Regions from separate parts of the Streptomyces sp. NBC_01723 genome, predicted to be linked through region 1. Evidence: riboswitches for the same ligand, from Rfam matches in the RefSeq annotation. Region 1 holds a riboswitch; each other region holds the start of a gene.

Region 1 (2,193 bases):
CGGGGTCCCGGCCGTCCTGCGGGCCCGCCGTCTCCAGGATCTGGCCGGTGACCAGCCGCTCGAACGCGAGGGCCTGCACGCGGACCGCCTCGGGCCCGAGGTCGGCGAGGATCTGGGAGGCACGGGCGAACAGGAAGTCGCCGGTCAGGACCGCGACCGAGTTGTCCCAGCGGACATTGGCGCTGGCGACCCCGCGCCGCACGGCGGCCTCGTCCATCACGTCGTCGTGGTACAGCGTGGCCAGGTGGGTCAGCTCCACCACCACGGCCGAGGGCACGATCCCGGGGGCATAGGGGTCACCGAACTGGGCCGAGAGCATCACAAGGAGCGGCCGGAACCGCTTGCCGCCGGCCCGCACCAGATGCTGGGCGGCCTCCGTGATGAAGGGCACCTCGCTTTTGGTTGCCTCAAGCAACCCTTCCTCGACCGCGACCAATCCGGCCTGGACATCGGCTTCCAGAGCCTGGTCCCGCACGCTCAGCCCGAACGGCCCGACGACGGTCACGAGGGGTCTCCTGTCTGCTGGTGTCTACTGGCGATTACCTGGTTTGTCGATAGGTCGCTGCCACCACTCGAGTCAGCGTATCCGGTCACCTTTCGATCACCGCTAGCGCCCACCGTTACAGGCCGGGCGGTATCGGATCATGAGCGGTATGTTTTTGATCGGTCGATATGACCACATATTGACCGATACCAATATCGCCTCCCCGGTCCCGAACGGATGCCCGCGCGGCACGCGAAAACACCGGACGGGCGAAGCACTCTGCATCCAGGGCCGGTTGGAGCACAGTTGGGACTAATGCCCGTTTTGCCGCGCTTGTTGAGGCCCGTGAGTTGGCTCACTCCGGAGCACCCTCGGGCAACCCCGCCGCAACCTGCGCCCTCCCTTTGTCCCGCAAGCCAGTTGAGGCTTGGCAACCGCAAAGGATCAAGAGCCCCAAACGCCTCAGACCAAGGTCAACAGGGCGTTGGGTGATTCCTGCACTTGTTTCGGACATGTGCTCTCGCATACGTTCCCGGCCTGTCGGGCGGACGCCGAATCCTGCCATCGCCCGTACACACAGTCATCCACTCAACTCACTCGCCGGCAGGAGCGGGGGACCCAGGTAAGTCGCCGCACCGGTCACCACCGGAGCGGCTCGGGGTGAAGCCGTACCCGTCAGGGCGCGGCCGGGCACCTCCCCGCCCGAACCCGACAGCTCACCTCGCAGGCGTCAGGAGAGGGATACAGATGTCTGCCAACGGTCAGAACCGTCACGCCCGGACCACCCGCATCGCCCGCAGGCTCGCCGTGGCCGGCACCGGTGTCGCGGTGCTCGCCCTGCCGCTCATCGGCGCCACCGGCGCGTCCGCGGCCACCCCGGCCGCCACCAAGACGGCCGCCACGGCGGCGACCACGTACCCGGACAACCTCGACGGCTGGATCCGCGAGTCGCTCGACGTCATGGCGCAGCACGGCATCCCCGGCTCGTACGAGGGCATTCACCGCAACATCATGCGGGAGTCGTCCGGCAACCCGCTCGCCATCAACAACTGGGACATCAACGCCATCAACGGCACCCCGTCCAAGGGCCTGCTCCAGGTGATCGACCCGACCTTCCAGGCGTACCACGTCGAGGGCACCTCCTGGGACCCGTACGACCCGGTCGCCAACATCACCGCCGCCTGCAACTACGCGGCCGACCGGTACGGCTCGATGGACAACGTCTTCGGCGCGTACTGAGCCGCACCGGGACGTTCAGAAGACCCGTTCGAGGACGACGGCCACGCCGTCGTCCTCGTTCGTCGTCGTGACCTCGTCGGCCACCGCCTTGAGTTCGGGGTGGGCACCGGCCATGGCGACGCCGTGCGCCGCCCAGTCGAACATGGGGATGTCGTTGGGCATGTCGCCGAAGGCGATCGTGTGCCGCCGGCCCACCCCCAGGTGCTCGGCGGCCAGCGCCAGGCCGGTCGCCTTGGTGATGCCGCACGGCTGCAGCTCCACCGTGCCGGGCCCCGACATGGTGACCGTCGCGAGGGAGCCGACCACCGCGCGCGCCGTCGACGCCAACTCGTCGTCGCTCAGGTCGGGGTGGCGCAGCAGCACCTTGCTGATCGGGGTGCGCCACAGCTGGTCGCGCCGCTCCACCCGCACCGCGGGCAGCGTGGGGTGGGGCATCAGGTACCCGGGCTCGATGAGGGTCAGGCCGTCGA
Region 2 (2,193 bases), 1.2 Mb from region 1:
TGCCCTGCCTGGCGCGTTCCTGCCCCAGGCGGACCAGGCCGCGCAACACCTTGAGGTGGGCGTCGGTCCGGCGGCGGGCGGCCCGGGCGGCGCCGAGGGGCTCCAGGAGCGTACGGGTCTCCAGCAGATCGGCGGCCTCCTGCTCTGTCGGTTCCGCGACGCAAGCGCCCGCGTGCCGCCGGGTCACCACGAAGCCCTCGGCCTCCAGCGTGCGCAGGGCCTCGCGGACGGGGACGCGGGAGACGCCGTAGCGGCGGGCGAGGAGTTCCTCGGTGAGCCGGACCCCGCGCACGTGGACGCCGGCGACGATGTCGTCCCGGATCGCCGTGCACACCGAATGCGCCGGAATACGCATGACCGACCTCCGCCTTAATCCCCGTGAAACGTCGATGATTGACGTTTCCAGCGACTCTAGGCCAATCAAGAGGATATTCCGACGGCGGAGCGGATTTCATGGATGTTTTTTGGCCTACTACGGGCGGCCGCGCGCCGAGGAAAGCCGAAAGCCCCGGCTCGGACGGCCGGGGCTTTCGGGTGGTGTCGCGGGGTCCGCCGTCAGACGTTCACGCCGTGCGAGCGGAGGTAGGCGACGGGGTCCATGTCCGAGCCGTACTCGGGGCTCGTACGGGCCTCGAAGTGCAGGTGGGGCCCGGTGACGTTGCCGGTGGCGCCGGAGAGGCCGATCTGCTGGCCGGGGTCGACCGACTGGCCGACGGAGACGCCGATGGACGACAGGTGCCCGTACTGCGTGTAGGTGCCGTCGTGCATCTTGATCACGACCTGGTTGCCGTACGCCCCGCCCCAGCCGGCCTCGACGACGGTGCCGACGCCGACCGCGTGCACGGTCGTACCGCTGGAGGCGTGGAAGTCGATGCCGGTGTGGCTGCCGGAGGACCACAGGGAGCTGCCCGCCTGGTACGCGGTGGAGACGTAGGACGCGGTGATCGGCGGGACGAAGGTGTTGAGGCGCTTGCGCTCCGCCTCCCGCGCGGCGCGCTCCTTGGCCTCGCGTGCCTCCTTGGCCGCCTCGGCGGCCCGCTCGCGCGCGGCCTCCTGGGCCGCCTCACGGGCGGCGGCGTCCGCGGCGGCCTGCCGCTGTGCGAGGGCCTGGGCGTCGATCTCCTCGGCCAGGGAGTCGCCGATGGTGATGACCGGGGTGATTCCGCTCCGCTCCACCTCGGGCTCGGCGGCGAGCGCCGGAGCCGCGAGGGTGCCGACGACGCCGGTGGTGGCGAGGGCCGCGACACCCGCCGCGCGGGCGGTACTGCGATGCATCCTGCTGGGACGCCGGTGCTTCCCGGTGGCGCGCGTGAACGCCATGTAGAGGCTGGTCCTTTCCTTCCCTCTCGCCTACCGGGTTAGCTGACGGGTTCGGAGGTGGAAGGTCTCCTACGGACCCCCTCGCTGCGCGCGGGCGTCCGATTCACCCCAGGGACTACGGTGGGTCCCCGGCTCCCCTGGCTCGCGCCGTACGGGGACTCGGCGATGACTGTCCGGTGCCGCGGGTGCGGCGCACTGCCTGACGAACAGCCCGGACGACGCTAAACGCGGCTGTCTTCAATCCTCAAACGCAACAGCGTTTTTGTAGCGCATGCCACAGGGCAGACGGGCAGCCTCTCCCTCAATTCGGACAAACGGCGGCCCCGGTGACACTCCGGTCACCGGGGCCGCCCTCCGCGCGTACCGCTACTCGGCCGCCACCACCGTGACTTCACCGATACCGAGGGCCTCGACGGGCTCCTTGATCTGCGCGGCGTCACCGACGAGGACGGTCACCAGCCGGTCGACCGGGAAGGCGTTCACGACCGCCGCCGTGGCCTCCACGGTGCCCGTGGCGGCCAGTTGACGGTAGAGCGTCGCCTGGTAGTCGTCGGGCAGGTGCTGCTCGACCTGGTCGGCCAGGGTGCTCGCCACGGCCGCGGCCGTCTCGTACTTCAGCGGCGCCACACCCACCAGGTTCTGCACGGCCACGTCGCGCTCGGGGTCGGTGAGCCCTTCCGCGGCGAGCTTGCGCAGCACCGTCCACAGGTCCTCCAGGGCGGGACCGGTGTTCGGGGTGTCGACGGAGCCGCTGATGGCGAGCATGGCGGCGCCGGTGCCGTCCGGCGCGGACCGCAGCACCTGCCCGAACGCCCGGACGCCGTAGGTGTAGCCCTTCTCCTCGCGCAGGACGCGGTCCAGGCGGGAGGTGAG
Region 3 (2,193 bases), 2.8 Mb from region 1:
GCGCGTGCAGAACCCGGGAGTGCTCCGCCGTGCGCTCCGTGATGATCGTGCGGTAGGACGCGATCATCCGTTGGGCACCCTTGCCGTCGGCCAGGATCTCGTGCAGCTGGTGGAGGTCGCCGTCGCGGACCATCTTCCAGAACTCGGCGCCGTCGGCCGGGTCGCTCAGCGGCAGGTTCACATTGCGCACGCCCGGCAGCTCGACGTCGGGGCCTTCCAGCTTCTGGTCGGCCGCGTTGCGGAAGTCGAAGATGGTGTGCAGGCCGAGGGTGGCCAGGAAGGCGGCGTCCTCCCCGGTGGCGTGCGCCAGGTGGCCGCTGCGGAACAGCACGCCCTGCCGCACCCGTCGCCCGTCCACGGCCGGCAGTCCGCCGACGTCCCGGAAATTGCGCACACCGGTCAGCTCGGGTTCGGTCGACGGGACCTGCTGCGTCACGGGGACTCCTCCCACTCCGCCCCGCCGACGCTGCTCGGCGGCGGGCTCGCCTCGACGATACGGCATCCCCTGTCTGCGCCGATGAGTTGTCCACAGGGCATTAAGGGATGCCTCGGGCTTTCTGTCCGAATTGACGCCTTAATTCCAACTGACGCCGAAATGCGAAAGGGTGGAGAAGTGGCGCGTGAGCAGCGTCATATCCGTAACCGTGCGTCGTCCGTCATGTTCACGTAATCAAGCCGGTTTTCAAGGACGTTCACTCGAAACGCCATTCCCCGAATCGACGGAGTGTGACCGGATATACCAGTAAAGGATCAATCGGAACACCTTCCGGTGGAACTCTTCGCTTGTCCGGGTGCGTCTTGGTCCCTTACGTTCACCACCGATCCGGACGGACGCCTAATCCTGCCGCCGACCGGAGCCCACTCTCATCCACCACCCGTACCCGGCAGGAGCGGGGGACCCACAGGTACGAATGCCTGTTCCGGTTCCCGGAACGGCTTGGGGTGAAGCCGCGTTTCGGCGCGGCCGGGCATCTCCAGCCCGAACCCGACAGCTCACCTCGCAGGCGCCGGAGAGGAATTCGCCATGCCCGCGAAGGGTAAGCACCGCCGTACCAGGGCCATGCGCCTGACCCGCACCATCGCCGTCGCCGGAACCGGTGGCGCCGTGCTCGCGCTCCCCCTGATAGGGGCCGCCGGCGCCAACGCCGCCCCCGCGCACTCCGTTTCCGAGCAGTCCGTGCAGTCCGTCGCGACGACGGCGCAGAAGGCCGCCGCGAGTGGCACCGAGAAGAACTCGGACGCGCGGACCTACACCGTCAAGAGCGGCGACTACCTCTCGCGGATCGCCGATGAGCAGAACGTCGACGGCGGCTGGAAGAAGCTGTACGAGGACAACCGCGAGGCCATCGGTTCGGACCCGTCGCTGATCCACCCCGGCCTGAAGCTCTCGGTCGGCGCCAAGGCCGCCCAGTCGGAGAAGCCGGCCGCCGAGAAGCCCGCCGCCGAGAAGCCGGCGGAGGCGGAGAAGCCCGCCGCCAAGCCGGCCGAGAAGTCCACGGACGCCGAGAAGGCCTCCACCTCGGACGCCGGCACCAGCAGCGGCTACACCTCCCCCGTCGCGGGCGGCACCGTCGGTACCCCGTACCACCAGTCCGGCAGCATGTGGTCCAGCGGCTACCACACCGGCACCGACTTCGTCGTCCCGACCGGCACCCCGCTCAAGGCCGTCGGTGCGGGCACCGTCGTCTCCGCCGGCCCCGGCGGTGCGTACGGCAACCAGGTCGTCATCCAGCTCGCCGACGGCCACTACGCCCAGTACGCCCACCTCTCCTCCCTCTCCGTCTCCGCCGGCCAGTCGGTGACGGCGGGCCAGCAGGTCGGCCTCTCGGGTGCCACCGGCAACGTGACCGGTCCGCACCTGCACTTCGAGATCCGCACCACGCCGGACTACGGGTCGGACATCGACCCGGTCGCGTTCCTGCGTTCGCACGGCGTCTCTCTCTGACGCACGGCCAGGGCGCGGCCCCCACGCCACCGAAGGCCGGACCCCGATCCCCGGGTCCGGCCTTCGGTGTATTCCGCAATTGACCAAGCCTTTAGGCGTGGCCTTTCTCACCGACCGTCAACCCCTGCCTACGGTCGCGTAGGTCACATTCCAAGGTGAATCATGACCCGATGTGGCAGACGATTCGAAGAATGACAGCAGAGCAGTGATCGGGTCGTACGTGGCGCTGGGGGACAGCTTCACCGAGG
Region 4 (2,193 bases), 180 kb from region 1:
ACCGCCGCTCTCCTGCCGTGCGGCCTCCTCCCGCCGCTCGCGCTCCGCTGCCTGCTGCTCGGCCAGCTCCGCGGCCTTGCGGGCAGCCTCCTCCTGCTTCTTCCTCTCGATCGCCGCGAGCCGGGCCTTCTCCTCGGCGGTCAGCTTCGACAGCAGCTCACGCGCGGTGGCGAGCTTCTTCTGGACGGTCGACTTGGCCGTCTTCAGGTCCTGCTGCGAGCCGGTGAGCGTCTCCAGGCTCTCGGTGGCCTCCCGGCGCTTCTTCATCGTCTCGGACTGCTGCGTGACGTAGTCGTCGACCGCGGTCTTCTGACGGCCGGTGAGCCGGCCCATCAGCTGGTTCTGGTCGAAGTACTCCTGCGGCGAGTCCGCGAGCAGGAAGGTCGCCGTCTCCGGGACCGCCGTGCCCGTGCGGTACTGCGCGGAGGCGAAGGAACCCAGCTCCTCGCGGGCGTCGTTGAGCTTCTGGGTGCGCTGGGCGACGTCGTCGAGGAGGGTGTCGACCTTCTTGCGCTGCTTGGCCGTCTTCTCCTTGGCCGCGTTGTACTTCTCGGTGGCCGACCCCGCCTGGCGGTAGAGGTCGTCGACCTTCTTCTCGACCTCTTCGAGGCTCGGCCTGTCGTCGTCCGACGGGGTGGCGTTCGCTGTCTGGGACAGCAGGGCGACGGAGGTGAGGGCCGCTGTGGCGAGGGCCGGGGTCCGTAGGCCCGTGACGCGTGAACCGGTGGGGCGCGACTTGCGGTGCGACGCCAAGGAGGCGACTCCTTCCAGTGCTCCGCCTACCGGGTTAGCTGTCGGGTTCGGGCGGCACGGAAGGGTTGCCCTACGGCGGACCGTCCTCTGGAGGGCGGTGCGGCCGATTCACCCCAAGTTCTCGGTTGGGTCCCCGGCTCCGGGCGCCGTGGCGGGCACGCCGGACTCGGCGGAGGCCGCGCGGCCCGGCGAGGTTCGCCGGAGGGGGTCGTTCGGCCTGCCCGCACCGTAGCCAACTCGTGTGGCCGCTGTGAAGGTTGGTGGGTGATATGCCCGATACATTTTCGTGACCTCGGCGACGGGCGTCACTCTTCGTGTCGCACCACGTCGCAGGGCGTGCCGGTGGGTGGTGTCCCGGCCGTTTTCCGGGGTGGCGCCGGGTTGTCGGTGGGGCGCCCTAGACTCGGAGAGCGATGAGCAGCCTCTTTGACGACAGCTTCCTGGCGAGCCTCCAGACCCCCCGGGGTCACGAGGAGGAACCCCCGCCGCCGCCCGAGGACGGTCACGGACCGGAGCCGGTCCCGCACGATCTGTTCGGCGGGAAGTTCGACGCGCCTCCGGAGCGCGACCGGTACTACCGGGACGGCGCCCCGCGCCCCGCCCTGGACCCGGCCGCCCTCCTGGACGGGCTGAACGACAACCAGCGCGCCGCCGTGGTGCACTCCGGCTCCCCCCTGCTCATCGTGGCCGGCGCCGGCTCCGGCAAGACCCGCGTGCTCACCCACCGCATCGCCCACCTGCTGGCCGAGCGCGGCGTCCACCCGGGCCAGATCCTCGCGATCACCTTCACCAACAAGGCCGCCGGTGAGATGAAGGAGCGCGTCGAGCAGCTCGTGGGCCCGCGCGCCAACGCGATGTGGGTGATGACCTTCCACAGCGCCTGCGTCCGCATCCTGCGCCGCGAGTCGAAGCGGCTCGGCTTCACGTCGTCCTTCTCGATCTACGACGCCGCCGACTCCAAGCGGCTCATGGCGCTGGTCTGCCGCGACCTCGACCTGGACCCCAAGCGTTTCCCGCCCAAGTCCTTCAGCGCCAAGATCAGCAACCTGAAGAACGAGCTGATCGACGAGGAGGACTTCGCCGCCCAGGCCGCCGACGGTTTCGAGAAGACCCTCGCCCAGGCGTACGCGCTCTACCAGTCGCGGCTGCGCGAGGCCAACGCCCTCGACTTCGACGACCTGATCATGACGACGGTCAACCTGCTCCGCGCCTTCCCGGACGTCGCCGAGCACTACCACCGCCGCTTCCGGCACGTCATGGTCGACGAGTACCAGGACACCAACCACGCCCAGTACGCCCTGGTGCGCGAGCTGGTCGGCACCTCCGAGCACCCGGTCGACGTGCCGCCCGAGGCCGAGGTCCCGCCCGCCGAGCTGTGCGTGGTGGGCGACGCCGACCAGTCGATCTACGCCTTCCGCGGCGCCACCATCCGCAACATCC

Evidence for each region. A riboswitch is a leader RNA that binds a small molecule or an ion and turns the genes downstream of it on or off. The one in region 1 is predicted to bind cyclic di-AMP.
Region 2: it holds a riboswitch for cyclic di-AMP, as region 1 does, so the genes downstream of both, OIE75_RS27755 (M23 family metallopeptidase) here and OIE75_RS22170 (transglycosylase SLT domain-containing protein) in region 1, are expected to answer to the same signal.
Region 3: it holds a riboswitch for cyclic di-AMP, as region 1 does, so the genes downstream of both, OIE75_RS35650 (M23 family metallopeptidase) here and OIE75_RS22170 (transglycosylase SLT domain-containing protein) in region 1, are expected to answer to the same signal.
Region 4: it holds a riboswitch for cyclic di-AMP, as region 1 does, so the genes downstream of both, OIE75_RS23115 (C40 family peptidase) here and OIE75_RS22170 (transglycosylase SLT domain-containing protein) in region 1, are expected to answer to the same signal.

The regions. Positions count from the first base shown of each region.
Region 1 is NZ_CP109171.1:4,776,219-4,778,411, reverse strand. It holds gene OIE75_RS22175 (polyprenyl synthetase family protein) at 1-505, opposite strand, end outside; cyclic di-AMP (ydaO/yuaA leader) riboswitch at 1,073-1,228, shown strand; gene OIE75_RS22170 (transglycosylase SLT domain-containing protein) at 1,232-1,723, shown strand; gene OIE75_RS22165 (HAD family hydrolase) at 1,739-2,193, opposite strand, start outside.
Region 2 is NZ_CP109171.1:5,988,115-5,990,307, reverse strand. It holds gene OIE75_RS27760 (GntR family transcriptional regulator) at 1-355, opposite strand, end outside; gene OIE75_RS27755 (M23 family metallopeptidase) at 556-1,320, opposite strand; cyclic di-AMP (ydaO/yuaA leader) riboswitch at 1,333-1,495, opposite strand; gene OIE75_RS27750 (M16 family metallopeptidase) at 1,687-2,193, opposite strand, start outside.
Region 3 is NZ_CP109171.1:7,614,705-7,616,897, forward strand. It holds gene OIE75_RS35645 (tyrosine-protein phosphatase) at 1-436, opposite strand, end outside; cyclic di-AMP (ydaO/yuaA leader) riboswitch at 863-1,022, shown strand; gene OIE75_RS35650 (M23 family metallopeptidase) at 1,025-1,945, shown strand; gene OIE75_RS35655 (SGNH/GDSL hydrolase family protein) at 2,151-2,193, shown strand, end outside.
Region 4 is NZ_CP109171.1:4,961,217-4,963,409, forward strand. It holds gene OIE75_RS23115 (C40 family peptidase) at 1-753, opposite strand, end outside; cyclic di-AMP (ydaO/yuaA leader) riboswitch at 760-935, opposite strand; gene pcrA (DNA helicase PcrA) at 1,167-2,193, shown strand, end outside.